Regions from separate parts of the Pseudoalteromonas sp. B131b genome, predicted to be linked through region 1. Evidence: predicted binding sites of a transcription regulator. Region 1 holds the regulator's gene; each other region holds the start of a gene.
The links. Region 1 encodes LexA, which represses DNA repair genes until DNA is damaged. Its sites were predicted from a motif close to TACTGTATNNNNATACAGTA; they were not measured.
Positions count from the first base shown of each region.

Region 1 (7,851 bases):
TTACCTGGTGAGACTGATGGTACAGCCTGCATTACTTTATCTAGGTTGCTGCTATTTTTAGCACTAAACATTACCTCACGCATTGCACCTGGTTTTACCACTACACTGTATTCTTTTGATTTAACTTCAAACGGTGCACCACTTTGTGCGTGAGTAGTAAAGCTAACGCCGACTTCTCGGTTTTGTACTATTTGTGTACTTTGCTCTGCTTGCTCAAGCGAAGGCTTTCCATTAAGCCCTGTTACATCACAAAACACGTCATACAAAGGTACTAAAGCAAAGGCAAAGGCAAACATGCCTATGCAAATAAGTACCAAACGTTTGAGTAGCGGTGTGTGTGTCATTACTTAATAACCGGCGGCGTAGAAAAAGTATGATATGGCGCTGGAGAGTCAACTTCCCACTCAAGCCCTTCTGCCCCTTCCCATACTTTTGCAGGCACTTTATCACCGCCACGCGCGCATTTAATTACCACAGCTACAAACAACAATTGCGATAAACCAAAGGCAAACCCACCAATACTTATGATTGCATTAAAGTCGGCAAATTGAAGAGCGTAATCGGGAATCCGACGCGGCATACCGGCAAGCCCTACAAAATGCATAGGAAAAAACAGTACGTTCACGCTCACCAGCGATAGCCAAAAATGCCATTTAGCCAATGTGATATTAAACATATTGCCTGTCCACTTGGGCAGCCAGTAATAGGCCCCCGCCATTATCGAAAATACAGCCCCTGTTACTAATACGTAATGAAAGTGCGCCACTACAAAATAAGTATCGTGATATTGAAAGTCAGCAGGTGTAATTGCCAGCATCAATCCCGAAAAACCACCTAAGGTAAACAGCACAATAAACGCAATACTAAAAAGCATTGGCACTTCAAAAGTTATTGAGCCTTTCCACATTGTGGCAACCCAATTAAATACTTTTACTCCTGTAGGTACCGATATAAGCATGGTCGCGTACATAAAAAACAACTCGCCAGCGACCGGCATCCCAGTAGTAAACATATGATGAGCCCATACAATAAAGCTCAATAGTGCTATGGAGGATGTGGCGTATACCATTGAGGCATAACCAAAAAGTTTTTTACGAGAAAAGGTAGGTACTATTGTAGATATAATGCCAAAGGCAGGAAGAATCATTATGTATACTTCGGGGTGACCAAAAAACCAAAAAATGTGTTGGAACATCACCGGGTCGCCACCGCCTGCGGCATCAAAAAAGCTGGTCGCAAAGTACTTATCGGTAAGTACCATAGTGACAGCCCCTGCAAGTACTGGCATTACCGCTATTAATAAAAAGGCAGTAATTAACCACGTCCATACAAATAAGGGCAACTTCATCCATGTCATGCCTGGGGCACGTAAGTTCACTATGGTTACAATCACATTGATTGCGCCCATTATTGAGCTAATTCCCATAATATGTACGGCAAATACAAACAATGCAGTATTATCATTACTGTATGTTGTGGACAGTGGTGCATAAAAAGTCCAACCAAATGCAGGACCCCCACCAGGCATAAATAACGATGCCAATAGGATTAAGAACGCAAACGGTAAAATCCAAAAGCTCCAGTTATTCATTCTTGGCAATGCCATATCTGGCGCGCCAATCATGAGTGGTATCATCCAGTTAGCAAGGCCTGTAAAGGCTGGCATAACCGCACCAAACACCATAATTAAACCATGCACTGTGGTCATTTGATTAAAAAAGTGAGGGTCGACCAACTGTAAACCTGGTTGAAATAGTTCAGCTCTGATCACCATAGCCATTGCGCCACCAATTAAGAACATGGTCAGCGAAAAAATTAAATATAAACTACCTATATCTTTATGATTAGTTGTGTAAAGCCAGCGTTTAAAACCTTTAGCTGGGTGATGAGCATGATGAGCTTCATTGGCGTTAGGTTGTTCTACTATGCTACTCATTAGTTCGCCTCCACTTTGGCATCAAGTGCTGTCTGTATTTGACTCGGTTGAATAACATCACCCGTATCATTACCCCACGCATTACGTTTATAAGTAATAACCGCAGCTAATTGCTTTATAGATAACTGCTTGGCAAAAGCTTGCATTGCCGTACCGGGTCGTCCATGGATAACTACATCAATGTGATCTTTTATATCGCCAAGCACTATCGGACTGCCTTTAAGTGCAGGAAATACACCCGGTAACCCCATGCCCGTAGGCTGATGGCACGCTGCACAATTAGCCATATATACTTGTTCGCCTAAAGTCATTAACTCTTCTTTTGGGAGGGTTTTATCAAGTAATGCGGCATCTGCTAATGCTGCTTTTTGTTTAGCCTGCTTTGCATCTGCTAACCATGTTTTAAAATCAGCCTCAGATTTAGCAACCACCACAACAGGCATGAAGCCATGATCTTTACCACACAGCTCGGCACATTGGCCTCGGTAAGTACCTTCTTCGTTAATATTGGTCCATGTTTCGTTTATAAAGCCGGGGTTCGCATCTTTTTTAACTGCAAAATCAGGTACCCACCAAGAGTGAATAACATCATCAGAAGTCATTAAAAATCGTACTTTTTGATTTATTGGCAGTACAAGAGGCTTATCAACCTCAAGTAAGTAGTTAGGGTTTTTATCTGCAAGATTCGCTATTTCATCTTGCGGGGTAGACAAAATAGAGTAGAACTCTACATCTTCGCCCATATATTCATAATGCCATTTCCATTGCGAACCCGTAATTTTAATAGTGAGATCAGCTTTGCTGGCATCTTCCATTGCAATAAGGGTTTTAGTGGCTGGTACTGCCATAGCAATTAAAATAACAAACGGAATTGCAGTCCAAAGTATTTCTACTTTAGTGCTTTCGTGAAATTGGGCAGGTACAGCCCCTTTAGATTTACGGTGATGAATAAGTGCCCAAAACATAATTGCGAACACTATCACCCCAATCACACAACATATTATAAATATGGTCATGTGCAGCTGATATACATTATTGCTTATATCGGTTACGCCTTTGCGCATATTGTATTGGCTGTTCGCCAAAACTGAGTGCGAAAAAACACATAATATAAGCCACAAGGTAGAGGTCAGTTTACCCATGTGACGGCTCCTTTGATGCTATTGCGAATGCAAAGCGAAGAGGCATACGGCTTAAACGCCAATTCGTTATTTTTATTTTTTTAGCCAATCTTATTTAATATTGATTGGTTTTGCTGCGCCAACAACGAGTTTGTGTATATTGTGTGTTCTCAAAACTAAAAAGCTGTGAGTTATTATTAGCTCAGCACATTAATAATTAGCTAAAAAACGAACAACAAGCAAGTTTTAGTATAAAAAACAATCAGGTGATATTGAGTAATTAATAAAAAGTCAGTAATCAACTAGTCAACAGGAAGTTCAAAATATGAGCAAAACAAAGGGGTTTAACGTATTCGGAGGGGGAAATATAAGTGCAAAAAAATTTACAGCTAAAATAATTAGTTGGCTGTTTACGTCATATTTTTAGTGCTAATGTTAAAACAAAAATGCGTGCTAAAAAGCACGCATTTATAAAAATAAATTAAAAACTACATCCAATCAGCGTTTCTTATAACTCCAACGGCTAAACCTTCTATATTAAAAGATTCATTTTCTAGATCAACTTCAATTGGCGAAAAGTCGTCATTCTCAGCATGCAATAATACTTTTCGGCCTGCTTTTTCAAACCGCTTTACGGTAACATCATCATCAACACGAGCAACTACAACTTGTCCATTTTCTGCAACTTGAGTTTTATGCACAGCTAACAAATCACCATCCATAATACCTATATCTTTCATGCTCATACCGTTAACGCGCAATAAAAAATCAGCAGCTGGTTTAAACATTAATGGATCAATTTTACAATGACTCTCAACGTGCTCTTGCGCCAAAATAGGCTCTCCCGCTGCGACTCGCCCGATAAGAGGTAAACCTAACTGTTCAGGCTCTTCTTCCTCAACAAGTTGAATACCTCGGCTTGCACCTGGTTTCATCTTAATAGCACCTTTTTTAGCAAGCGCTTTTAAATGCTCTTCAGCAGCATTGGCACTTTTAAAGCCTAATGTTTGTGCAATTTCAGCACGTGTAGGAGGCATACCAGTGTCTTTAATAAAAACTTTAACTAATTCGAGAATTTGAGCTTGGCGCTTCGTTAATGGTCGCATACAACTGGTTTTCCATACAGTACATTTAACTGTGAGTATATACAGTTAAATAAAAATCGCAAATTTAAATTACATTGATTGCTTGCTGTTAATAAATCACTTTTACACTTATGTAGAAACAACGACTGCTTACATAAAATAAACATTTGTATCTTTATATTTACGATTAAGGGCTAATTTGATGACAGCCACATGTTAATAAATTGAAAACAACTTATTAACATGTACACTTTATGTGTACAAACACTTAAAAGGATTATCAAATGAAAAAATATTCACCATTGTTTATTGGCTTATTGTTTAGCGGCTATGCGTATGCCCAAGTCCCACTTTTCGAAGTGCAGCACTCTAACTTTACGCAAAACATTAATAAAGAAGGTAATGCTCAATCTCAATTTGGACAACCGCTTTTCGAACTAAGCGCAAAAACCAATGCATTCTTTTTACCTGTTCAGGGAAGTGACATTGAATTTATCAAAAGTACAGCAAGTACATCAGCAACTGGTAACTTAATTTGGGTAGGTAAAAGCTTAGATGGTGACGAAGTAACACTGATAAAATCTACAAAGGGGATTTCTGGTACGATAAAGGTAAATGAACATGTTTATAAATTGCAACCGAATAAACATTCTGGTCATAATTTTATTGAATTAGATCCTGCCAAGCAACCTGCTGAGCATGCACCCGATTATCAGCAATCTAGCAACACTATTTCAATCAGTGAACAAATTTTAACAGAACAAAGCTTCCAAACAGCTATGGCAACTAACGCGCAAAGCAATATTAGCTTACTCGTTTTATACACCCCAGCCGCAGAACAAAAATCTAGTGATATTAATAGCTTGATTGATCTTGCAATAGTAGAAACTAATCAGGGTTACCAAAACTCAGGTGTCAACGCAGTTGTTAGTTTGGCCCATGTAAGCCGAGTTAATTATACTGAAGCTACAAATTCAGGTACGGATTTAAATCGTTTAGCTACCAAAAACGATGGTTATATGGATGAAGCGCACACACTACGAGATCAATACGGTGCTGATGTAGTCATATTAATAAACGACGTTAACGGCTACTGTGGCCAAGCCAAAGCAATTGGTGCAAATGCTAACAGCGCATTTGCGATGGTTGATTATGACTGTGCAACCGGCTATTACTCTTTCGGTCATGAAATTGGTCATTTACAAGGTGCTCGTCATAACCCTGAAAACGATCCATCAACATCTCCTTATTCGTTCGGCCATGGTTATCAGCAACCTCAATCACAATGGCGTTCAGTAATGGCTTATAACTGCACAAATAACTGCACAAGAATCAATTACTGGTCAAATCCAAACAAATCATACAGCGGAAGTGTTATGGGAACTCCATCAAAACACGATAACGCTAGAGTCTTAAATTTAACAAACCCCACAATTGCAAATTTTAGATCTGCATCTAGCCCACCGGTAAATAACAATACACTGCAAAATAACCAATCTATCGTTGTTAGTGGTGATCGAAACAGTGAGCAATTGTTTACTTTTACAGTGCCAAGTGAAGCTGAGCAAGTCACATTTTCGACCTCTAATGGCACTGGGGATGTTGACCTACATGTAAAATATAATGCAATTGCAACGAGCAGTAACTACGATTGCCGACCGTATAAAAACGGAAATAATGAAAGCTGTAGCGACACCCGCACTGGTAATTACTCTATTATGATTAAAGGCTACAGTGCTTTTAGTAATGTCGAGTTAATAGCTAGTTACCAATAAAAGATCTGGCTAAGTATAAGCAAGTAACATTATGCTGCTTGCTTATATTTAGCCTAGGGCGATTTCTTCTTTACTGCTCGATTGTATCAATAAACTACGATATCCCTATTATTACTTCTTACTATCCGCCTCACGCTATCTGGCTATAAATTTAGATCCACTTTTTTATTTTCATTATCTTAACTTTATGAAAATATAAGCCATATTTTTACTACTATTTTAAAAGGTAAGCTTATGAGTATTTGGTATCAACCTGTTACTTTAGAGTTTTGCAAACAGCTAGATGAGGGTATAAACGGCCAAGGTACACTAATGAAAACCATGGGAATTGAAATTACCGAAATTGGTGATGATTACCTCGTAGCAACTATGCCTGCCATACCAGCGCATCATAATCCAATGGGCATGGTGCATGGAGGAGCCAACGTAGTGCTTGCCGAAACAGTGGCAAGTTATGCAGCTAACTTCGTAGTCGACTTCACTCAGTTTTATTGTGTCGGACAAGAAATTAGCGCCAGTCACTTAAAAGCATCTCGTAATGGTACTTTAACAGCCACCGCAAAAGCGTTTCATATTGGTAAGCGTAGTTCAGTCTGGGAAATAAAAATTACTAATAGTCGAAACGAGCTTTGCTGCGTATCAAGAATGACCGCAGCCGTAGTAGAGCGAAGATAATTACTTACTGTTACTTTTCGATTGGGTAAATTGTAATTTCCATACCCGCACCAATAGCAGATATACGTAATAATGTATCTGCATCTAAAGCTTGGTTAAAACACTTAGGCGATGTGCCTGATTCAAAACCAATATCAAATGTTCTACGTGAACAACTTAGCCATTGCTTTAACGCATTACGCGAACACGATTCAATAAGCTCACAGATATGGTTAATTGCTTTATCTGGTGTACCTACTTCACCTGTAGCTTCAATGCGGGCTAACTGACGGTATTCGTCTTTGTCATAATGTAAAACTGTAGCGACTTTTTTTAAGTCTGCCACTAGCACGCTAATATCCTGCTTTGATTCAAGCTCTAGATCTACATTTAAAAATTGAATTTCCGACATTGTTTAGTATTTATCCTCTAATGATTACACCGCAAACTTTAACGCAGTTTTACTTTTATACCAAATCAACTATGTAATATAAGCTGTTTTATATGGTAAATAGATAGTTTTACGCATTTATAATCCATTATTTAATATTTATCATTTTTAAGTACAAACAATACTTTTTTATAAACTCCATGGCCTGTTGACCTTTGAGGATTAAAATTAAGTGAATTATTGTTTAAAAAAGTATAAAAAATAACCTTGACTTTTATATGCCACCGGTGGCATTTTAAATATGCGGGTTAAATACACTGTTTAAAGAGGTGTATTTAAATAAAGCCAAACACACCTCACTCATATTTACGCTTACTTATAACACAAAAAATAAGTGCAAAATCTGAACTGAGTGGCATTACCTAAATTCAGCAGGAACACACAATGAAAACGTCAAAAAGATTCACTCTCAGGCCACTTAATTACATTATTAGTGCATTATTAATTAGCACGACAGCTCAAATCAGTGCTGAAGAAGCCGAACAAACAAATATAAAAAAGAAAAGTGAAATTGAGTTAATCGAAGTTACAGGCTTTAGATCATCACTTAATAAATCGCTGGCTACCAAAAGGTTTGAAGTAAATACCACGGAATCAATTGCAGCCGAAGACATTGGTAAATTTCCAGATTTAAATATCGCAGAGTCACTACAGCGAATCCCTGGTGTCGCAATTTCGCGAGAAGGAGGAGAAGGACGTCAAATTACTCTACGTGGTTTAGGCCCATCTTTTACCCGCTCAACCCTTAATGGTATGGAAGTTCCTGCTAGTACAGATGGGACTGATTCGGGTGGTGGTGTAAATGGCGGCAGAGCATTTGACTTCAACG
Region 1 is NZ_JARLUZ010000001.1:1,130,383-1,138,233, reverse strand. It holds gene P4S65_RS05300 (cytochrome c oxidase assembly protein) at 1-344, opposite strand, end outside; gene ctaD (cytochrome c oxidase subunit I) at 344-1,936, opposite strand; gene coxB (cytochrome c oxidase subunit II) at 1,936-3,078, opposite strand; gene lexA (transcriptional repressor LexA) at 3,546-4,163, opposite strand; gene P4S65_RS05280 (M12 family metallo-peptidase) at 4,427-5,917, shown strand; gene P4S65_RS05275 (PaaI family thioesterase) at 6,152-6,592, shown strand; gene P4S65_RS05270 (hypothetical protein) at 6,603-6,983, opposite strand; gene P4S65_RS05265 (TonB-dependent receptor) at 7,407-7,851, shown strand, end outside.

Region 2 (7,851 bases), 870 kb from region 1:
TATGATAAATGCCGGCCTGCAAGGTAAGCCGGGTAATGCAAGTGTTAGCCTTGCGCGTTTTTTAGTTAATTCTACTGTTGGCATATTTGGTTTGTTTGATGTTGCCAGCTCATTAGGCCTTGAAGTTGTAGATGAAGACTTTGGACAGACCTTGGGTGTGTGGGGGTGGGCGATGGCGCTTATTTAATGCTGCCTGCTATGGGGCCAAAAACAGTGCGTAACTTAACGGGTGATGTCGTCGATAACTTTGTACTACCTGAGGTAGCATTAACGACTCCACAAACTATTCTAGTGTTTGTTTTAAAGGCAGTGGAAGCGCGCGCCTCATTAATCCCTCAAGAGGGGCTATTAAATGATTCACTTGATCCATACTTGTTTGTGAAAGATATTTATTTCCAGCGTCAAATTTATGAACTATACGATGGTAACCCGCCAATCAAAGAAGAGCCCGCTGATTTTGATGAAGACTTTTTAGAAAGCTTATAACCCAACACCAGCAAACAAAAACGCCAGCTAAATGCTGGCGTTGTTATTATTCGTGAATTATTAAATGCATTTGCTCATCGACCCAAGCTAGCGCTTCATGGTAGGCATCAGGTACTTTTTCACCAAGGTTTAGTTCTGTAGTTATGTCGTTGGCAGCTGACCAGTTTGCTTGCTCATAATACTTAACTAGGTTTAGGTATTGTGCCAATAAACCTTCGTTATCGAGTAATGCTGCTTTTATTTCGTTAGATAAAGGTAATTTCTGCATTACGCTTTCCATACTCTCATCTAAAATAGCATCCATTAGAGACATCATACCGGTTAAAAAAGCCATGCCAGTATCTTTAAATTGGCCATGAGAAATAGCGAGTAATTCACCAAAACGTGCTCGGGTTAAGGATAATTTGATTAATTCAACGGGCTTATCTGCAGATACTTGCGCAGCAAAAAGTAATGATAAGAGCTTTTTAATTTCGCTAGCGCCAAGCACAATAAGTGCCTGCTTAATTGTACTGATTTCAGCACGCCTTGCAAAGGCAGCAGAGTTTGAATACCTAAGAAGCTTATAAGATAGATTTACATCACGCTCAAATACATTAGTGATTTTTTTAAGATCTATTTCAATACTTGAGGTTTCATACAGTAATTCAGCTAATGCCATCTCTGATGGTGGCAATGCTTTACTTTGCACCATCTCGGGTTTTGAAAAGAAGAATCCCTGAAAATAATCAAAACCGAGTTCTAATGCCAAGCTATACATTTCATACGTTTCAACTTTTTCAGCAAGTAATTTAATATGAGAATGTTGTTTTATATCGTCAATAACGTTTTTTATTGTACTTGTATCACATGTTAAGAAATCAATTTTAATGATGTCTATAAATGGATAAAAGTGACGCCACACAGGCTGATGAATGTAATCGTCAAGTGCAATAGTATACCCTTTATCTTTTAGGTCTTTAACAATTGCTAATAAGCGCTTCCCGGGTTGAACTGTTTCGAGTATTTCAACCACAATTGTATCTTTACCCAGTAGTGTTGGATAACCTTTTGATAACGTATCCAACGTAAAGTTTATATAAGCGGGCTTATTATCAGTTAAATCTTCTAAACCAAAGTTGAATTGACTGCCTTCTATTAAACGTGTTGTCGCTTCGTCACCATCTATATCGGGAAACACATTATCGACGCCATCGCGAAATAAAAGCTCATAACCAATGAGTTCTTTTTCACGATTTAAAATCGGTTGGCGTGCGGCATAAAAGTACATAAACAATTCCGTATGAGTAAAGTCAGCAGGTATTGTAATAATATATTGGAAAACATTCAAAATAGCATTACGTATATTTGCATGATTAATAAATTATCATTAAAAATAAGAGGGTTTATCTGTTTTATTTTGTGAGTTTACATAGTGTTGTTCTAAAAGTGTGCAGCATGAATATTTTTAAACTAGGAAAAGGTAACAAGTTGGAGATTTCCATATTAGGCATGATATAGTCGGCTGGAATGCTTTTACCTCAATGCTGTCTTTATTATAAAATTTTAAGAGTCAATATTCGGATTAAAAGCTTGGTATTATTAAATGTGCGGAGGCTAATTTGGAAACAGGAATGATTATTTCACTGGCGTTATATTTTGTTGTAATGCTAGGTATCGGACTATATGCATATAAACAATCTACAAGCGATGTCTCTGGTTACATGTTAGGTGGGCGAAACCTTTCCCCAGTGTCGCTGCATTATCTGCTGGCGCATCTGACATGAGTGGTTGGATTTTAATGGGCTTGCCCGGTGCAATGTTTGTAAGTGGATTTAGCAGTACATGGATAGCGATTGGTTTGATCGCAGGTGCTTGGTTAAACTATTTTTTAGTAGCTCCAAGACTCAGAGTTTATACAGAAAAAGCAAATGACTCGATTACTATTCCAGATTATTTTTCAAATCGTTTTAACGACAAATCTAACTTACTACGCGTTGTATCTGCAGTAGTTATTATTGTTTTCTTTACGCTTTATACCTCTTCTGGTGTTGTTGCCGGCGGTAAATTATTTGAAAGCTCATTTGGGCTAAGTTATGAGATGGGTTTGTATATCACTACAGGTGTTGTTGTTTTATATACTTTGTTTGGTGGTTTTTTAGCCGTCAGCTTAACTGACTTTGTTCAAGGTTGTATTATGTTCATCGCACTAATTTTAGTGCCTTGTGTAACCTACTCACTTTTAGAACAGCCTTTAGAGTCCACTTTACATAGTGTAAACCCCGAAATGCTTAATTGGATAGGTGCAGGGTCTACTTTAGGGATTATTTCAGCAATGGCTTGGGGGTTGGGATACTTTGGACAGCCTCATATTATTGTGCGCTTTATGTCTGTTCGTAGTGTGAAGGAGATGCCCACAGCGCGTCGTATAGGTATGACTTGGATGATTGTTGCTGCTGTTGGTGCAGTTGCTACTGGTATTTTTGGCGCCGCTTACACATACGAAAATAATATTACGGTCAAAGACCCAGAAACTATTTTCTTAGTTCTTTCAGAGCTTTTATTTCATCCACTAATAGCAGGCTTTTTACTTGCCGCTATATTAGCTGCAATTATGAGCACAATCTCATCTCAGTTATTAGTGAGTTCAAGTTCACTAACAGAAGATTTTTACAAAACATTTTTGCGTAAAGAGGCGAGTGATAAAGAGCTAGTGGCTGTTGGCCGTATCAGTGTTGCTATAGTTGCTATGTTTGCCATTTACTTAGCTTACGACAGAGATAGCTCTATTTTAGATTTAGTAAGTAATGCTTGGGCAGGCTTTGGCGCCGCGTTTGGACCATTGGTTTTATTTAGCCTTTATTGGAAACGCATGAACTTTGCCGGTGCATTATCGGGTATGTTAGTGGGTGCATTTACTGTGCTAATTTGGATTTATGGCCCATTCACTATTAATGGCGAAAGCTTAAGTAGCTTTATGTACGAAATTGTACCTGGCTTTATTTTATCTTGTATCGCAATTGTTGTTATCAGCTTAGTAACAAAAGAGCCAGAGCAAAACATCACTGCTTTATTTGATGAAGTAGAGAAAGAGCTTTAAATAGCAATTACCACCTATTTTAAAATAAGTGGTAAGCAATAAAAAAGGGAGCAACTTAGTTGCTCCCTTTTTTATTTAGCTTAACTCATCCAATAGGGAGCAAACGGCTAGTTAACTTGCTTTTTTATCGTTGTTGTCTTCAGTTGATACAACGTTATCTGACTTTTTAGTTTTTGTTGGGGCTTTGGTGACAACTGGGTCTTTGCCACCTTTTAATATAGTCATAAAGTCTTCTTTACTCTTTGCTATTTCTAAAGCAAGTGACTCTATTTGTTGCTCGCTTAATGGCACATCTACCTTTTCTAACATTAGCTCAAGCGACTCAGCAATATCGAGCATTTTGTCATAAGCATCAGCTTCTTTTTTAGTAGTAAACGTCATGCGCTCGACTCCGTTTCGTTCTACAACATATTTAACAACAACAGCCATGATTTCTCCTGCAAGCTTGCGTGGCAATGTGGTTTATGAAAACCATTAGATTACTGTTTTTATGTACAGTAATGGTTTGTGGTGTAATTTGCAAGTATCTGATATTAATTTTTAGTTTATTTAAGATTTGACAAAAAACTGTAACTTTACTTTATTTAATAAATCACTTGTTGTACCAGCTGCATTTTAGGATTTCGGATAATAGTGATCATGTGTTTAGGTGATTTTATATAATGAGCTATTTTTATTTTACTATTTCCTGAGCAAAATTTAATAATTCGAAAGTACAATAAGGAAAATAAATGCGTCTTTTACAAAAACTCTTATTCATAAGTATATTATGTTTGCTCCCGACTACTGCAGCGTTTTCACAGGTAGTTGATGTGGTCAAAGAAATGCCTAAATATGATGTTGTAAGTATTAATGATGCTGATGCGAGTATGCTCGCTAAGCTACCAGGAATAGGGAAGAAAAAAGCACAAGCAATAGTTGATTATAGGGAAGCAAATGGAGAGTTTACTGAAGTAAACGATTTAGCGAAAGTGAAAGGTGTAGGAAAAAAGTTAATAACTAAGCTAAAAGATAAAATAACATTATAAGTGGGTTAGGGCGCTTCTAAGCGCCCTGATCATATTCTTTTAATGCTTTACTAAGATTTTTTTGGCAAAATTAATTTCGATAGGCGTAGTTAATAATGGATAACAAAGTACACCAAGCATTAAAAATGGAATAACTACCCAGCCTTCAAATAGGGTAAATATTAAAAACAGTGGGCTTAATAATATAAGCTTTATTATACGTAATAACACGCGTTCAGTAGGTGAAATCAGACCTAGCGACAGGGCTATAACGGCTTGCCTTTCGCGTACTTTTAAATGTTTTAATTCTATAATTTGACTCGAAAAAAGTAAACATACTAATTAAACCGATCTTTTAAAAAGTAAACGACTACTAATCACTATAAAAAATACACTAGCAAATAGTCCAAATATGATTTCCATCCAAGCGGGCATACTCAAACCCAAAAATTGCCAGTCTATATTTCCACAATCACCAGTTGCCTGAAAAAAGCTAGGGATCCACTCATGCAATGGTAAAAATGATGGGAAATTAGGTTCAAATTCACAGCTAAAAGCAAAAGGGTCTGTGGTGGTTTGCATATCTATATGTTCTTGAGCAATCAGGTATCCCCAAACACTTGATACGCCCCAAGTTAAGTAAGCCGCTATTCTGACTACTTTGTTTTGCGGTTTAATTGAGCCAATAATACCAGCGCTAAGTAACCCTAGTACTGCGGTACGTTGATAAATACACATTATGCAAGGTGCTAACCCCATTTTGTATTGAAAGAAAAGGGCGGTTACTTCAAGTAAAAAAACAATAACGGTGAATAAAATCCACGGGGTACGTTGAGTCGGTAATTGTGCAAGCCAGTTCATAAAAATTCCACGCTTAAATAAGACGATATATTATGGCGTAGGATAAAGTACGCAGCAACAAAAAGGAAAAAAGCTATCGAAGTAGCTTTTTTTAAGATGAGATTAGTGACTACTTGATGCAGCCCCTATGGTCGCTACATGATGATCTATCCAGCCCCATTGATACATTAGTTCGGTCATATCGCTTAAACCTATGTAAGTAAAGGTAAGCCCTATAGTAGTTAACACGATTGTATATGGTAATGCCATGTAAACCATTCTCCCATAGGACAAACGCAGTACTGGGGCAAGTGTTGATGTAAGCAAAAATAAAAATGCAGCTTGACCGTTTGGAGTCGCAACACTTGGTAAATTGGTACCTGTATTAATAGCAACAGCTAAAAGGTCGAATTGATCACGGGTAATTTCCCCAGCTTTCAGTGCCGCTGCAACTTCGTTTATATACACAGTACCAACAAATACATTATCGCTTACCATGGAGAGTAACCCATTGGCGATAAAGAACATGACTAATTGTAATTGCCCTTCAAATGTAAGTACCCAAGCAATAACAGGTGTGAATAGGTGTTGGTCTATAATAACGGCAACAACGGCAAAAAACACACATAAAAGCGCTGTAAATGGCAGAGCTTCCTCAAATGCTTTTCCTAGTTGATGTTCTTCAATAATACCGGCAGAGGCAGTTGCCAATATAATCACTGATAAACCTATTAACCCAACAGCGGCTAAATGCATTGCTAAACCGACAATAAGCCATACCGCAATGAACGCTTGGATAGTTAAGTTAACTTTATCGCGTTTAGTTCGTTTACTATCAAGCCCTTCAGCGTGATTTTTTAAGATAGTGTGAATTTTTTTAGGTAATTTAGCGCCATACCCAAAGGCTTTTGTTTTTTCCAGAACAAAAGTAGTTAATAAACCAGCAAAAAATACAGGCAAGGTGATAGGCAGCATTCTTAAGAAAAACTCACCAAACTGCCAACTCGCTCGCTCAGCAATAATTAAATTTTGAGGCTCACCAACCATAGTACAAACACCACCGAGTGCAGTGCCAATAGATGCATGCATTAATAGGTTACGTAAAAAAGCACGAAACTCTTCGAGTTCTTGGCGATTAACTTCTTTTACTTGATTATCATCATTTATATCATGTTCGCTGTTGGAGTCTTTTCCTGACGCGACTTTGTGATAAATACTGTAAAATCCCATTGCAACGGCAATGACTACTGCCATAACTGTTAATGCATCTAAAAATGCAGATAAAAAAGCAGCTGCAAGAGTAAACGCTAAAGATAAAATAGATTTACTTCTGACTGACACGACTAGTTTCGTAAAAATGTAGAGTAATAAATCTTTCATGAAGTAAATGCCGGCGACCATAAAAATCAACAGCAAAATTACATCTAAGTTTTGTGCTATTTCATGTTCAACTTGTCCTGCAGTCGTCATTCCTATAAATAAGGCTTCAATGACAAGTAAGCCACCAGGCTGCAGTGGATAGCATTTAAGTGCCATTGCCAAGGTGAATATAAATTCTAATACTAACGCCCAGCCTGCCACGTATTGATTTAGTTGAAAAAGGATAGGGTTAATAATTAGAAACGTAATGATCGTATATTTATACCATTGTGGCGCATTACCTAAAAAATTCTTAAATGTTGCAGTTAAAACACTCTGCTGCATAGGTGTTCCTTTTATTGTACTTATATGTATAGCTAGTGCCCGTTAAGTTAATTCAGCTAAAGCTTTGTGTAAACAAAAATATGCAAGTGATAACAATGTACCTAATGTGAATGTGGCCTATATTTATATACACTGTAGCTAAAATAGAAAAATCAAAATTTAATTATTTATAAATATTAAATTTCTACTCATTTGGTTGAACTAATATGCCTTACTTTACTTGTTAGTTGTGCTTCCTCTGGTACAATCAGTCAGTTATTCGTGTAAGACGATAAGTTGTAGATTACTTCGAGTGGGAATTGAATGAGAATTTTTAAAGCGAAAAGCCCAGCAGGATTTGCTGAAGAATATATAGTTGAGTCTATTTGGAATGGCGATTTCCCTCCAGGTTCAATTCTACCTGCCGAGCGAGAGCTCTCAGAGTTAATTGGTGTCACAAGAACAACTTTACGAGAAGTACTACAGCGTTTAGCTCGCGATGGTTGGTTGACTATCCAGCACGGTAAACCGACACGAGTTAATAATTTTTGGGAAACGTCTGGTTTAAATATTCTTGAAACGTTAGCACGCCTTGATGAAGATAAAATGCCTGAGCTGACAGATCAGCTTTTATCGGCAAGAACGAATATTAGTGCTATTTATACGCGTGCCGCTATTAAGTTGAATCCAGAGCGCGTTATTGAAATTTTATCACAAAGCCATGAATTAGAAGATACTGCACAGGCATTTGCTGAT
Region 2 is NZ_JARLUZ010000001.1:1,997,850-2,005,700, forward strand. It holds partial or broken gene P4S65_RS09115 (MlaA family lipoprotein) at 1-486, shown strand, start outside; gene P4S65_RS09120 (EAL and HDOD domain-containing protein) at 533-1,756, opposite strand; partial or broken gene putP (sodium/proline symporter PutP) at 2,100-3,565, shown strand; gene P4S65_RS09130 (YebG family protein) at 3,677-3,994, opposite strand; gene P4S65_RS09135 (ComEA family DNA-binding protein) at 4,297-4,593, shown strand; partial or broken gene P4S65_RS09140 (DUF6170 family protein) at 4,610-4,887, opposite strand; gene dsbB (disulfide bond formation protein DsbB) at 4,915-5,433, opposite strand; gene nhaB (sodium/proton antiporter NhaB) at 5,536-7,116, opposite strand; gene fadR (fatty acid metabolism transcriptional regulator FadR) at 7,420-7,851, shown strand, end outside.
Region 2: the regulator LexA is predicted to act here: its motif matches at 4,046-4,065, upstream of P4S65_RS09130 (YebG family protein).

Region 3 (7,851 bases), 2.3 Mb from region 1:
TACCGTCAGATTTTACCTGTGTGTAATCACGTACACGGCGCAATAAGCGGTTAGCTATACGTGGTGTACCGCGCGAACGCTGTGCAATTTCGGTTGCGCCATCGTCACACATTTCTAAACCTAGATAATGTGCAGAGCGCCCTACTATGTGCGACAAATCTTCTACAGAATAAAACTCTAATCGCTGCACAATACCAAAACGGTCACGTAGTGGCGATGTAAGCGAGCCTGCTCGGGTGGTTGCTCCAATAAGTGTAAATGCAGGTAGGTCTAATTTAATAGAACGCGCAGCTGGGCCTTCACCAATCATTATATCAAGCTGGTAGTCTTCCATTGCGGGGTAGAGTATTTCTTCAACTTGCGGGCTGAGTCTGTGTATTTCATCAATAAACAGTACATCGCCTTCCTCTAAATTTGTGAGCAGCGCAGCTAAATCGCCTGCTTTTTCAAGTACAGGGCCTGATGTTGTTTTAATACTTACGTGTAATTCGTTAGCGACAATATTTGCAAGCGTGGTTTTACCAAGCCCAGGTGGGCCAAATATTAATAAATGATCGAGCGCTTCACCACGGGTTCGGGCAGCTTCAATAAAAATTTCCATTTGCTGTTTAACATGAGGCTGGCCTCTGTAATCGGCTAAAAGTTTTGGTCTTATTGCACGATCTATAGAGTCTTCATTTGTTTTTTCAGTCGCATCAATTAAGCGATCCGCTTCAATCATGGGTTACTCACAACATAGATTTTAAAGATTCTCTAATAAGAACCTCAGTAGACATATCGGGTTTGCTTATCGATTTTACTGCTTTTTGAGCTTGTGGCAATTTATAACCTAATGCAAGCAGTGCCGATACGGCATCATCGGCTGCGTTATTAGCTATTGTCGCATCGCTCATTGGCTCTATTACTGCGCTGTCGCTAAATGGCGTAAATAAATCATTACCCCAATCTTTTAGTCTATCTTTCATTTCGAGTACTAAACGCTCGGCTGTTTTTTTACCTACACCGGGTAATTTAACAAGCGATGTTGAGTCTTCGTTATTTACACAACTTACAAATTGTTTTGCCGACATGCCCGATAAAATAGCTAAGCCAAGTTTTGGCCCTACGCCATTTGCTTTTAAAAGCTCTCTAAACAAGGCACGTTCAACTTTATTATTAAAACCAAATAATAGTTGAGCATCTTCACGCACTACAAAGTGAGTGTAAACAATCGCGTTTTCACCAATTTTTGGTAAATCGTAAAAACAGGTCATTGGCATTTGTACTTCGTAACCTACACCACTTACTTCGAGTAATATTTCTGGTGGCTGTTTTTCGACTAAAATACCATTTAAGCGGCCTATCATAATTATTTCCTTAAACGTCCTCTAACGGTTTTGCTTGCGCTGCCCGCTAGTTTAATTAAATTTTGTTCTGAGTGAGCGTGGCAAATCGCAATAGCGAGTGCATCAGCTGCATCGGCCTGTGGCGTACCGGGTAGTTTTAAAATATTTTTTACCATGTGTTGCACTTGTGTTTTATCTGCGCCACCGTTGCCTACTACTGCTTGCTTAATTTGCCTAGCTGAGTATTCAAATACAGGTAAGTCGGCCATTGCCGCCCCAACAATCGCAGCGCCTCTAGCTTGGCCTAGTTTTAAAGCTGAATCGGGGTTGTGCGCCATAAATACTTTTTCAATGGCAAAGGTTTCTGGCGAAAACTGCTCAATAAGCTGTGTAATGCCTTGGTAGATCATTTTAAGCCTAACCGGAAAAGGATGATCGGCTAACTTAATACAGCCACTGCCTAAGTATGTAAATTTAGAACCTTGATGGGCAACAACACCATATCCGGTCAAACGTGAACCAGGATCGATCCCTAAAATGATGGCCAAACAGCGCTCCATTGTTATTATTTTTAAATTACGCTAATAATGCCAGAGCACTGTATAAATTACCAGTACAAAGAAAAACAAAAATGCCCACGTACTAGGTGGGCATTTACAGAGCATGTTAGTTTAAGCTTACCCTAGGGCACGCACTAATCCTTGGGTGTTTTGTTTAAGTGTTCGGGCAATCATTAAATAACCTAAACCTGCCACAAATACGCCGCCAGCTACCGGACCTATAATCCATATACGTGGGTGTAACTTACCTGCTAAATCAAACATTTGTTGCTGCACAATTAAAAGCGCTATGTCGCTAAAAAGTGCGGCCACTAAACCAGCTAAACCGCCTAGTAATAAAAACTCATACAAGGTCGCGTTTTTAATTAATCGGCTTTTAGCGCCAAGCGTTCGCAGTATGACAATTTCTTGCATACGCTCACCTAAACTAGCTTGAACTTGCGATATAAGTACAAGCGCGCCACACAGCACTACAATTGCAAGTACAAAACCAATGGCGAGTGATACTTGCGAAATAGTTGTTTGTATTTGCTTAACAAAGTTATCAATATCAATGGCTGTAATAGTAGGGTAAGTACGTAATAACTGGCTAAAGTCACGCTTTTGATCCGGGTTTATACGCACCGACGAAATATACGTTGCCGGAAAATCTGCAAGTACATCTGGGCTTAAAATAATAAAAAAGTTAGGTTTAAGCGTGGCCCAATTTACTTTGCGCACACTGGTGATTTTAGCGTCGAACGACTGCGAACCAATTAAAAATGTAAGCGTATCGCCTATCTCAACATCTAAACGCTCAAGCATCGACTCCTCTACTGAAGCCTCAGCCATCGCATTTTCACCAAACCACGTGCCTTGTGTTACTTCATTTTGATCAGGCACATCTTTAAGCCATGTAAGATTTAGCTCACGACCAATACCTGCACGTGCTTCTTCGTCTTTTTTCTCGTTGTCTTGCAGCGATACAGAACGTGCTACCAACTCGCCGTTTACCGCATTTACACGTCCACGAATAGTCGGATAAAACTCTGATACCTGAATATCTTTTTGAGCTAAATATTCATTAATTGGCTCAAGCTCATTTTGCGTAATATTAACTAAAAACGCATTAGGCGCGTCGTTTGGTAGTTGCGACTGCCAATCAGATATCATGTCGTTTTTAAGTACCACTAAAAACAGCAGTAATTTAATCGCTAACGAAAAACTAATTAACTGTACCGCATTCACATTTGCACGCTTTTGAATAGATGCAATTGCAAGCGACCAACTATTACCTGGCTTTAATCCTAGTTTTCGACCACCACCAAATATTAATTTAGATACTAAAAACAGCACACCAATTAGCGCAAGTGTTGATATAAACAAAATAAGCGTTATTTTTATGTTGTTGCTAAATAACCACATTAATAAAAACACGGTTAGCGCACTCATACCTAAATGCACACGACTTACTGCCAACTTGTCACCTAAGTTACGGCGCAGTACTCTAAGCGGCGGAATATCAAATAAATCAAATAATGGTTTAATAGAAAACATAACAGCACAAATTACGCCAGTGCTTATAGCCACCAGCCAAGGTTTAAAGCCACCTAAGGGTAACTCTGTGCCCATACTTTTTGATAAGTAACTTGTTGCTATTTCTTGCAAGCCATAACCAATTAACAGCCCTATACTTACCGCCATTGCACATACAAGCAATAAATGCAGCATGTATATTTTGCGGATCATTGAGCGGCTACCGCCTAGCGTTTTCATCATCGCTACTGGGTCGTATTGGCGTTCACAATAACGTTTTGCTGAAACAGCTATAGCCACTGCAGCCAAAATAATACCTAATAGGCCGGCAAGTAATAAAAAGCTCTCTGCGCGGTTTAAACTGTTTGAAATGGGTGATTGGCGGTCTTTAACACCATACCATTGTTGGTTTTCTTTCATTTGTGGTTTAAGCCACTCGTAAAAGCTATTTATGTCGGCCTCACTACCTGCATAAAGTTGGCGGTAATAAACACGACTACCCGGCTGCACGACTTCAGTTTTTGCCACATCGTCAATATTAATAAGCACACGACGGCTGCTTGAAAATACATTAAATGGCGCGTCTGGCTCCTCTACAATAACTTTTGAAACATTAAATAATGCAGCGCCAAGCTCTACTTGCGCGCCAATATCAATATTTAAACTGTAAAATACCGACTCACTTAGCCACACATTACCCGTCGTTGGTCCGCTATTAGCAACTTTAGTTTCACCGGTTAGGGTATCTTTAACTTTTAACTGCCCTTTTAGCGGGTACGCATTAGATGCCGCTTTTACTGAGCTAAACTGCATTTCATCATCGGCAAACAACATAGTGTCGAAATACACCATTTGCGCTGTTTTTAAATTTTGGCTCTGTGCTTGAGTAATAAAAGCGGTGTCCAGAACATGATCGCTTGCAAGTACACGGTCTGCTGCAATAAAAGCACTGCTTTTTTGCGCAATACTTTGCCCTATTCGCTCAGTAACCATCGACAATGTAAGCACGGTTAACACAGCAAGAGCGATAGCTGCGCTTATAACCGTGAGCTCACCACGGCGAAATTCTCGCGAAAATAATTTAAGCGCTAACTCAACCCACATCGGCAACGTCCTCTACTTGGCTTTTTACCAGTAAACCCGCTTCTATTTGAATAATGTGCTCACATTTTTGTGCAAGCCCTTCATCGTGAGTCACCAAAATAAGGGTAGTGCCGTGTTGCGTGTTTAAATCAAATAATAAGGATTCAATCATTTTACCGTTTTTGCTGTCTAAATTAGCCGAAGGCTCATCAGCAAATAGTATTTTAGGTGTACCAATAAATGCTCGCGCAATAGCAACACGTTGTTGCTCACCGCCAGAAAGTTGCGACGGGTAATGATCAATTCGATGGCTCAAGCCTACTTTTTCAAGCAAAGCAATTGCTTGCTCTTTCGCATCACTTTCGCCAGCAAGCTCTGCTGGTAGCATAACGTTTTCAAGTGCCGTTAAGCTTTGTACTAACATAAACGATTGAAACACAAATCCAATTTTAGCCGCGCGCAGTGCAGCACGCTCTTCTTCATCTAAATTGTGTAATGGCTCACCATCTAAAAACACCTCTCCGCTGCTTGCGGTATCCAGCCCTGCTAATAAACTGAGTAACGTTGATTTACCAGAGCCCGACGTGCCAACAATAGCAACAGACTCGCCATGCTTGACATTAAAGCTGATGTCGCTGAGGATGGGCAGCTCACCTTCAAAGGTAGAGACTACTTTAGACAAACCATTAACCTGAATTATATTTAATTGAGAAAGCGCTGACATATGACTCATTCAATCCTTCGTTTAGTATTCATTTTATTTTTAGTTATCAAACCGCTGATCGCAGCAGCCGACAACACGATTTTAATACTCGGTGACAGTTTAAGCGCAGCCTACGGACTTCAACAAGAAGAAGGCTGGGTAAAATTGTTACAAGATAAATACGATGACGAACAAGCCGACATTGAACTTATCAACGCCAGTATTAGTGGCGAAACATCTGGTGGAGCCCTACGCCGTTTAGATGCATTGCTTGAGCAATACGAGCCCACTCATGTACTTATTGAGCTAGGTGCTAATGACGGTTTACGTGGTTTCCCAGTAAAAAAAATGCAAACTAACTTAACGTCTCTTATTCAAAAAAGCCAAGCAGCTAATGCGATGACCGCCTTAATGGAGATTTACATTCCCCCTAATTACGGCCCGCGTTACAGTAAAATGTTTACTGACACTTTTTCGCGCGTTAGCGAAGAGACAAGTGCGCATTTAATGAACTTTTTTATGCTAAACATTGCCAGCCAAGCTGAGCTAATGCAAAACGATAGTTTACACCCTAACAAAAAAGCTCAGCCAATAATACGAGATGAGATGTATGACTCGATCAAAAAGTGGTTAAATAAAGACTAGCCAATTAGTACATCGCAAGATGTGCTATTTTAGCGTTCTTGCGCAATAAACATCCAAACAAACAATCGCTTATTGATTTTTAAAAAAATACACGTACTATTGCATACAAATCGGTATGTGGCGCAGCTTGGTAGCGCACTGTCATGGGGTGGCAGGGGTCGAGAGTTCGAATCTCTCCATACCGACCAATTAATCCCTCTTTATTTCAACTTGTTACAAATTAAATTATCTTCTTTATCGCACTATTAAATTATTAGCAGGACTAAATTGAACTCAGGTGCATATTTTGAAACTCAGATAGGTTTTGCTTTAGTTCAGCTTTTGCCTATTTTCCCGATAGCACTGCTTTTATTTATATTATTTAAATTTTCTGACGTTACTCAATATATTTCAGAGATTTTAAAAATAAGTAGCAACAAATTTCTTTTGGGTTTTGGTTTTTTATCTTGCGTTTTGGTATCGGATAGTATCTTTGGTTACTTTAAAGTTTCACATTTACGCCAAATCATTGATGAGAAAAAGTATCAGATGGTAGTTGGATGCGTGAAACATTACAATTCTGAGACTTCACCAACAAACTACCGTACGGAAACGTTCGTAATCGAAAATACAAAATTCCAATTTAGCAATTACACTCAAAGTTTATATTTTACTGGCGATGATCATACCGATAACTTCATCACTGAAGGCCAGTGTATGGAAATCAGTTATGTCAGAGACGGTCAGAAAAATTACATTTTTAAAATCGTCCCGTTAACGAGGCGTGACTAATGTCCGCAATTGGGACTAAGCAGCGGGTTGACCTGACCCGATAAAGTAGACATTGAGTAGCTAGTTGATTTAACTCGTACCATCTAAGTAATATGATAAAAGAAGTTTTTTAGTTTTTATATAAAAACAATCTTCGCTTCTAATAATACTCTTAATTAGCAATAACTTACCCTTTTACTATTAATAGAAAAGACTAAAATAAGAACCCTACCACGTTAAGGTAAAAAATGACCTCTGATAAAGCTGTTACATTCACTTGGCCATTATAAGCAAATATACCTTCATTGAAAAAATTAAATAAGCTATTGAATAATATTGGTTTTATTTATTAAATTGCAAGCAGCTGCTATATGTAATATCATTGATTACAAGTGTAATCTGTGTTTTTATTTACAGATTTATTAAATGATTAAGGGAACATAGTTTATGGGAAAAAATATATTTTTTTGTCTTTTTGTAGGGTTGTATGGAGTAAAAGCTGTTGCACAACAACACAACTTTGCTGAATTAATGCAGTGCCATAACTCTTCAGAAGCTCCTGGCATGGTTGTTAGATTAGAACAGTCAGGTAAACATATTTATAGTGGTGCGGTTGGTTTGGCAAATATTGATACTGAGAGGCCTCTCAATGTAGATGACATATTTCAAATAGGTTCTGTCACGAAAACATTTACTGCTGCAGCGATCTTGAAACTATCGGAAGAAAAAAGCTATCATTACAAGATACATTAGAGCAATTTATTCCTGATATTAACCCTGAGTTTAGGTATTTAACGATTGATAGAATTTTAAGCCATACTTCTGGCCTGCCAGATTACTTAGGGGAACCTTCAGTAAGTAAAATTTATGATAAGTATGCTTCTATTGACTTAGTTATACAAAGTATAAGTAAACAACCTCTTAACTCTGAGTCTGGTAAAAAATATAGTTATTCAAATTTGGGTTACGTCTTTCTGGGAAAAGTCATTGAAGTTGCTTCTGATACTCCATATGACCAGTTCATGTCAAACACATTTTTTAAACCTCTGAAAATGGATAATACTTTTGTTATTACTAAAGGAACATCTGCTGGGAAAGTAAACGGCTACACTACTAGTCGTAATGAGCCTAAAAAGTATATTAACCCTGAAGATTCAACTGAAAGGCAATGGAATGTTGATCGTAGTTGGATCTATTCTGCGGGCGCTATTGCTTCTACACTTGCTGATATGCACCTTTGGCAAAATGCATTAAAGTCAGGGCATGTAAT
Region 3 is NZ_JARLUZ010000001.1:3,387,199-3,395,049, forward strand. It holds gene ruvB (Holliday junction branch migration DNA helicase RuvB) at 1-721, opposite strand, end outside; gene ruvA (Holliday junction branch migration protein RuvA) at 729-1,346, opposite strand; gene ruvC (crossover junction endodeoxyribonuclease RuvC) at 1,349-1,873, opposite strand; gene P4S65_RS15550 (ABC transporter permease) at 2,003-4,504, opposite strand; gene P4S65_RS15555 (ABC transporter ATP-binding protein) at 4,494-5,207, opposite strand; gene P4S65_RS15560 (arylesterase) at 5,208-5,831, shown strand; tRNA gene P4S65_RS15565 (tRNA-Pro) at 5,943-6,019, shown strand; gene P4S65_RS15570 (hypothetical protein) at 6,099-6,602, shown strand; partial or broken gene P4S65_RS15575 (serine hydrolase domain-containing protein) at 7,146-7,851, shown strand, end outside.
Region 3: the regulator LexA is predicted to act here: its motif matches at 1,922-1,941, upstream of ruvC (crossover junction endodeoxyribonuclease RuvC).

Region 4 (7,851 bases), 1.1 Mb from region 1:
AGTTTAACCGAGAAAAAACAGCGTTTTTTACTTGTTGAAGATGACCACGATGCTGCGCAAATTACGCAACTACTCTTAGAAAGTTTAGGTGTAGAGACCGTGATTGCATCGAGTTGCGCGCAATGTTTACAAATACTCAATCACGATCAGCAATTTAATAAAGTATTGTTAGATATGCACTTACCTGATGGGCGTGGCATTGATTTAGGCCAGAAAATTAACGAGCGTTACCCAGAGCTACGCTTGGTAATTGTAAGTGGTGAAGAGCCTAATCCTAGAGAAATAAAAGATTTAAATATTGACCGAGTTTTACTTAAACCTATTAATTTGAGCTTGTTAGAAACGCTTATAAGCTCATAACAGAGACGTTACTCATATGCATTCAATAAAGTTAGTATCCGAAGAATTAACGCCAACAAAAATAGTGTGTGTTGGCCGTAACTACACCGCACACATTGCAGAGCTAAACAACGAAACGCCAGATCAAATGGTGTTATTTAACAAACCAAATAGCGCGATTACTAATACGCTATTTGCAGCTCATAACGGCGATACGCTGCATTACGAAACCGAGTTATGTTTTGTAATTAAAAATAAAAGATTTGCAGGTGTTGGACTCGGCCTTGATTTAACTAAGCGTACCGTGCAAAGTAAATTAAAAAATAAAGGGCTACCTTGGGAGCGCGCTAAAGCATTTAATGGCTCGGTTATTTTAAGTGATTTTGTAGAGCTAACCGATGCGATGAAGCATTTTACATTTGAACTTAAAATTAATAATGAAGTAATTCAGCAAGGCGATACTCATTTTATGCTGCATAACCCTGACTCAATTTTACACGAAATTAGTGAATTTATGAGCCTAGAAGATGGTGATGTGGTTATGACAGGTACGCCGTCAGGCGTAGGTGAAGTGATTGCCGAAAGTGTGTTCACAGTAAGGCTTTACGCTAATGAGCAATGCTTACTTGAGCAGCAATGGAGTGTAAGTTAACTGGACAATTAAACAGGTAATTAAACGTGATTTAGTTACCTGTTTAGGTTTGTATTAATAGGGCATTGGATTGTTTCTAAAAATAACATCGATACTTGTAAGTACGTCGTCACTTAGCGTGATATCAAATGCATCAATATCTTCTTTTAATTGCGCCATATTTGTTGCGCCAATAATTGAAGACGTTACACCGTTTACTTGATTACACCATGCAAGAGCTAGTTGAGCAGGGGAAATATTGTGATCATGCGCAAGTTCAACATATTGTCTAGTCGCTTGCTCTGCGTTTGGTGTATCTCTAAAAATACCGTTACGTTGCATAAAGGTCCAGCGAGAGCCTTCTGGCCGAGCACCATTTAAGTATTTACCCGTTAATAAACCTGCCGCTAAAGGCGACCAAGGTAAGTAGGCAATATCTTCGTGAACACATTGCTCTATTAGATACGGCCAATCTTTGGTATGCGCTAAGCTAAACTCGTTTTGAATAGATACTATGCGCGGCAAATTATGCTCTTTTGACAGGTTTAAAAATTGGCTTATTCCCCAAGGTGTGTCGTCAGATAAACCACAGTGCTTGATTTTACCTGCTTTAACACAATCGTTTAAACCTTCTAAAATATCCAGCATGCCAGCTTGATGTTCTTGTGTGTTTACGTCGGTAAATTTAAGCATACCTGGCCATTGTCTACCAAAGTGTGGGGTAGAGCGGTTTGGCCAATGTAATTGGTATAAATCTATGTAGTCAGTTTGTAAGCGTTTTAGTGATTCATCAACCGCCTCTATAACAGTTTGGCGAGTAATATTACCGCCATCGCGAACCCATGCTAAGCCGTTACCAGCAATTTTGGTTGCAAGTACAATTTTATCGCGCTTTTGTTGGTTACGAGAGAGCCAGTTACCAATAATTTGCTCAGTTTTACCATAGGTATCGGGTGATGGAGGAACTGCGTACATTTCGGCTGTATCAATAAAGTTTACGCCTTGAGCAAGTGCGTAGGCTATTTGTTCATCAGCATCATTTTGGGTATTTTGCATTCCCCAGGTCATGCTACCTAAACATACTCTTGAAACATTAACACCACTGCTTCCTAGTGGACTGTATTGCATAAAATTTCCTTATTGCTCGTCTTGAGCGTAGCTAATTAAAGCCGATAAAAGAGGCTCTGAAATAGGGGCTTTTTGACCTGTTTCAAAATCAAACATAACCACTTTCGAATTACCGGTTGTGGTTATGGCATTTTGTGCGTGACTAAATACTGTATAATTCATCATAAATCGGTCTGTTTTAATGTCAGAAATAGTGACGCCTACAGTAAGGGTATCTGGAAAAGTAACAGGGCGCTTATAACGAATATTATTTTCGCTTATAACAGGGCCAATGCCGCTTGGGCTAATTGTATCAAATAAGTTTATTTTATTTAAAAAGTCGATTCTGGCTATTTCAAAGTAACGCAGGTAAACCACATTGTTTACGTGTTGAAGGGCATCCATATCGGCCCACGCTACAGTAATGTCAGTATGAATAGGGTGCTGATCTTTAAACGTTTGCATGCACTTTAACTCTTTATTTTAAAGCACTAGATTATCAATATGACGATATGACCTCAAGGTAATTAGTGCGCTGTTTTTATGTATGACGAGTTTACTAAACTTGAACCCACCATAATAAATCGATTAATAAGAGTTTAGGAGCTTGCTTATTAATAATGATTAAACAATAATGGCTGTATAAATAAACAGTGTTGTAATGGTGATGAAAAAGTTTATTCATATAGATATGGACTGCTTTTATGCGGCAGTTGAGATGCGCGATAATCCTAAGCTGGCCAATGTGCCGCTTGCTATTGGTGGCAATAGTCGTAGAGGTGTACTTTCTACAGCCAACTACATTGCCAGAGAGTATGGCGTGCGCTCAGCTATGTCTAATTATCATGCAAAACAATTATGCCCTGATTTAGTTATTGTACCTGGGCGCATGGCTGTTTATAAAGAAGCTTCAAATCAAATACGTGAAGTATTTAATCGTTACACCAACTTAATTGAACCACTCTCTCTTGACGAAGCATACCTTGATGTAACTGATAGTAGCGTTTGTAAAGGCAGTGCTACGCTTATTGCGCAGCAAATAAGAGCTGATATTTATAATGCTACAGGGCTTACTGCATCCGCTGGTATTGCTCCTATTAAATTTATTGCCAAAATAGCGAGTGATGAAAACAAGCCTAACGGTCAGTTTGTTGTATTACCTGATGAGGTGGATGATTTTTTAGCACAGTTACCTCTGGGTAAAATTCCGGGTGTCGGTAAAGTAACGCTCGAAAAACTCAATTTAAAAGGATTATATACAGGTAAAGATGTACGCGAAAAAGGCGTAAATTGGATGCAACAGCATGTAGGTAATTTTGGCGTATCGCTTTACCAAAAATGTGCAGGTGAGTATGTCGGTAAGGTATCTACTAATCGTATTAGAAAGTCGCTAAGTGTTGAGCATACCTATGAGTATAACAAAACCAGCTTACAAGAATGCCTAGAACAGTTGCCTACGTTGTTAGATGAGTTAAAGGTGCGCTTGGAAAAACAACAATTACAAAATCGGATTAATAAACTGAGCGTTAAGGTTAAATTTGCGAATTTTATAGTAACCTCTGCGGATCAGGCTTATCACCAATTAAATACTGAGGTTTTTACACAACTACTTACTAAAGCTTTCCAGCGAGGTGTGCAGCAACCGGTCAGGCTTTTAGGTATTGGGGTGGGTATTAAAAATCAACCTGATCAAAACTTCCAACTTAGTATTCTCGATTAAGCTGTAAAGCCTGTAATTGCAAGTTGCCACTAAAAAGTGGATTAAACTAAACACTTATCGCAGCTTGCTGGTCTTCAATATTCAAATCGACGATAATAGGGGCTTATGTTTTTTAACAGGACCTTTATTTATGGCATATCCAAAAGCCGTATTGGCTCAGCCAGTAAGTGCTAGCCTTGAATCCACATCACATGATGCATTAATCATTATTAGTGATGACTTTTCTCAATTACCAAATAATTCGCTACGTGATGCTGTTTTAGCACAATCAAAAGTAGATTCTCGCATTGGTAAGCAAGTTATTTTATTAGTGATTGAAAATAAGCGTGTAGTACTTGCGCCAACCGGCCCACTAAACAGAGATTATGATGATGTGCGCCGTTATTTTGATGCAGCTAAACTTGCAATCAACGAAGCGAAGGCATCGGGTTGTATCAACCCAGCATTATTTTTACCAAATTTAAATGGCGATAGCCGTTACCAACATGCGCTGGAAGTTGCTTATTTAGGTGCTTGCCAAGCATTATGGCAGCCATTAGAAGCGCGTGAGTTTCATGGTGAAGGTATTGAACCGATAGCAAGTATTGGTTTAGTTGGTGCTAGCGAGCAAACAATTAAAGCCGTTAATGCAATTGCTGCTGGTCAATATGCTGCGCGTGATTTATGCGGTACTGAACCTGAACGTATGGCTCCACCGCGCTTTGCAGATTACTGTGTTGATTTATTTAAAGGCTCAAACATTGCGGTTGATGTAATCGATGATATTGCAGCTATTGATAAAAATTACCCAATGTTAAGCACGGTTGCTCGCGCATCGTATGCAGTTGAGCGCCATCACCCACGTGTTGTTAAGCTTGAATATGTACCAGAGGGTGAAATTACTCGTACCCTAATGTTTGTTGGTAAAGGCCTTGTATACGATACAGGTGGAGCCGATTTAAAAGTAGGCGGCCATATGGCAGGCATGAGCCGTGATAAAGGCGGCGCAGCATCTGTTGCGGGCTTTATGAAAGCCGTTGCTGATTATCAGCCTAAAGGCGTTAAAGTGGTATCGTACTTAGCTGTTGTTCGTAACTCTATTGGCTCAGATTGTTTTGTGCCAGATGAAATTATTACTAGCCGTGAAGGTGTTCGTGTACGTATTGGTAATACCGATGCAGAAGGGCGTTTAGCAATGGGCGACCTGCTTAGCGAAATGAAAGATTTAGCTAAAACTGAGGTTAATCCAACGTTATTTACTGTAGCTACATTAACGGGTCATGCAGCTCGCGCAATGGGTCCATACGGTGCGTATGTTGAAAATGGTCCAGCTCGTAGTGCTGGTGTTTCACGTCAAATCGCTGACCTTGGAGATTTGTGGGCCGATGGCGCTGAAGTATCGCGTTCACGACGTGAAGACTACGACTTTATTAAACCACGTACGCTAGCTGACGATGTTTTATCTAGCAATAACGCAGCATCTGCCGTTACTGCGCGTGGGCATCAGTTCCCAATGGCATTTATGGCTATTGTTGGTGGGCTAGATAAGCACGGTAACGACTCTACACAGCCTTTACCTTACGTACATATGGATATTGCGGGTAGTGGCGTTGAAGGTGGTGATTGGCAGCACGGTAAGCCAACTGCGGCATCAGTAACTAGCTTGTTTGCTCGTTACTGTTTATAAAATTTAAGGCCTGTTGACCTTTGTGGATTAAAATTTGTTATACCCAATGGCGGTTTGATCACGACTCGAAATTTTTAACCTAGTGGGCTAGGTAGTTGCTCCTGCGTTACTTATATATGTAACGTAGGATGAGGCCAAAGGGTAGAGTATGTTTGTCATTTATGAAGAATAACCAGATACCATAAATAGGCACTGCTTTACTTAATTACCAAACATACAGCTGAAAATTTAATCTGGAAAGATAAGCAGGTCTCAATATATAAATAAAAGCCCCAAATTATGAACCATAATTTGGGGCTTTTAATTTACACTATTTAAAATGTGACTCGAGGCTGATTTTTATTCTGAGTTCAATATTTAAACTATAGCTTAAAGCGATTAACAACATTGGATAACTCCGAGCTGCTTTGTTTTAGTTTATCACTAGCATCGGTAAGTTGTTTTGTATTGCTTAACGACTGTTCAGTTGAATGTGATAGGTCATTAATACGTAAATTAACTTCATCGGCTGCAGATGTTTGCTGTTCAGTAGCACGCGCTATTTGACTGTTCATTTCAGTTATTACTGATACAAGTCTTTCAATTTCGTTAAGTGACGTGTTGGCAGATGATGCTTGATCAACCGTTGATACGGAAAGTGTTTGGCTCGCTTTTACGGCTTCAACAGCTGCTTTAGTACCTTCTTGCAGCTTGGTGATCATTGATTGAATTTCATCAGTACTTTTCCCCGTACGACTCGCTAGTGTGCGCACTTCGTCGGCAACAACGGCAAAGCCTCGGCCGTGCTCACCTGCTCGAGCGGCCTCAATTGCAGCGTTAAGTGCAAGTAAGTTGGTCTGCTCCGAAATACTTCTAATAACATCGAGTACAGAACCTATATTATGGCTTTCGTTAGCTAGATCTTCCGTTACACGGCTCACTGTTTCTATATTGCTAGAAAGGGTTTCTATGGCAGTGATTGTTTTAGCTACAACATTTTTACCAGTAGATGCATTTTTAGCTGCATCATTAGCAGCCTCTTCTGCGGCTTCCGCATTACGGCTTACATCATGTATTTGGTGAGTCATTTGCTCCATTGCGGCGGCAACTTGAGTAGAGCTGTCGTTTTGTAATTCGATGAACGATCGACTTGTTTTACTTGATTCGTCAACAGTATGAACGTGCTCATTAACGTCTCGTACACTTTGTGAAACATTAGTAAGTGATTCACGCATTTTTGATATAAAGGAATTAAATGATTTAGAAAGCTCAGAAATCTCATCGTTGCCTTCTTCATTTAAAGTGCGCGTTAAATCGCCTTCGCCTTGAGAAATATCTTTCATCATATCGGCTGCAAGACGTGTTGGGATAAGAATACTTTTGCCAATAAAATAGCTAAGTAAAATAATGGCTAATATCATTACAACAGCATAGAGAATAATTAGGTTTCGTTGTTCTGAAAATGCGGTATCAATTGAATCAAGGTAAACACCAGAGCCAACAATCCATTGCCACTGATTAAATCCTTTAACAAATGCAATTTTTTCAACGGGTTTATCTTTACCTGGTTTTGGCCATTTATAAGGTATAAAACCCTCGCCATCTTTTTTCACTATATTTACCATATCAACAAATAATGCTTTCCCGTCGGGATCTTTATTATTGCTTAGGCTTTTGCCTTCAAGTGCTGGTTTTATGGGGTGCATTACCATTTCTGGTTGGTAGTTATTAATCCAAAAATAATTAGTTTCATCGTATCTAAGTGCACGAATAGTTTGTATCGCTTGGGATTGAGCTTGTTTTTGCGTAAGCGCTTTATTTTGTTCAAGCTCATAAAAGTGATCGATTATGCTATACGCGGTTTCTACTACATTTTGTGTTTTAAGGTATTGTTCGTTCTTAAGGGCATTGTATTGGTGAGTTAAGCTCGAAATACTCAATACAATTAAGCCAAAAATAACAATACCTACTAAAATGGCAAAACGCTGGAAAATACTAAAACGACGAAGATTAAGCATACATTTATCCTTTATGAGTTTGCACTATTAAGAGCTTAGAATAAGCGTAGCTAAAAAGTGTATTTAATCTAGGCTTAGCCGCTAATAAAACAAAAAAAGGCTGATTTTTCAATCAGCCTTTAGTCTACCTTTAATATTAACTCATCTATTTAACATCAAAATGACGATTAAAGAAGTTTGTTATGGTTTGATGTAAGTGTGTTTGCACTTGTTTCCCACGTAGGCTGTGTTTAGAGCCAGGGTAGGTCATCATTTCAAACTGTTTTTCGTTATCTTGAAGCTGTTTAAATAATTTAGTGGAATGCGTAAACAATACGTTGTCGTCAGCCATACCATGATAAATCATTAATGGGCCTTTTAAGCCATCTGCATATGGAAATACAGCGCTGCC
Region 4 is NZ_JARLUZ010000001.1:49,842-57,692, reverse strand. It holds gene P4S65_RS00290 (response regulator) at 1-360, shown strand, start outside; gene P4S65_RS00285 (fumarylacetoacetate hydrolase family protein) at 377-991, shown strand; gene P4S65_RS00280 (aldo/keto reductase) at 1,046-2,098, opposite strand; gene P4S65_RS00275 (acyl-CoA thioesterase) at 2,108-2,542, opposite strand; gene dinB (DNA polymerase IV) at 2,745-3,797, shown strand; gene P4S65_RS00265 (M17 family metallopeptidase) at 3,928-5,463, shown strand; gene P4S65_RS00260 (methyl-accepting chemotaxis protein) at 5,826-7,460, opposite strand; gene P4S65_RS00255 (S9 family peptidase) at 7,606-7,851, opposite strand, start outside.
Region 4: the regulator LexA is predicted to act here: its motif matches at 2,714-2,733, upstream of dinB (DNA polymerase IV).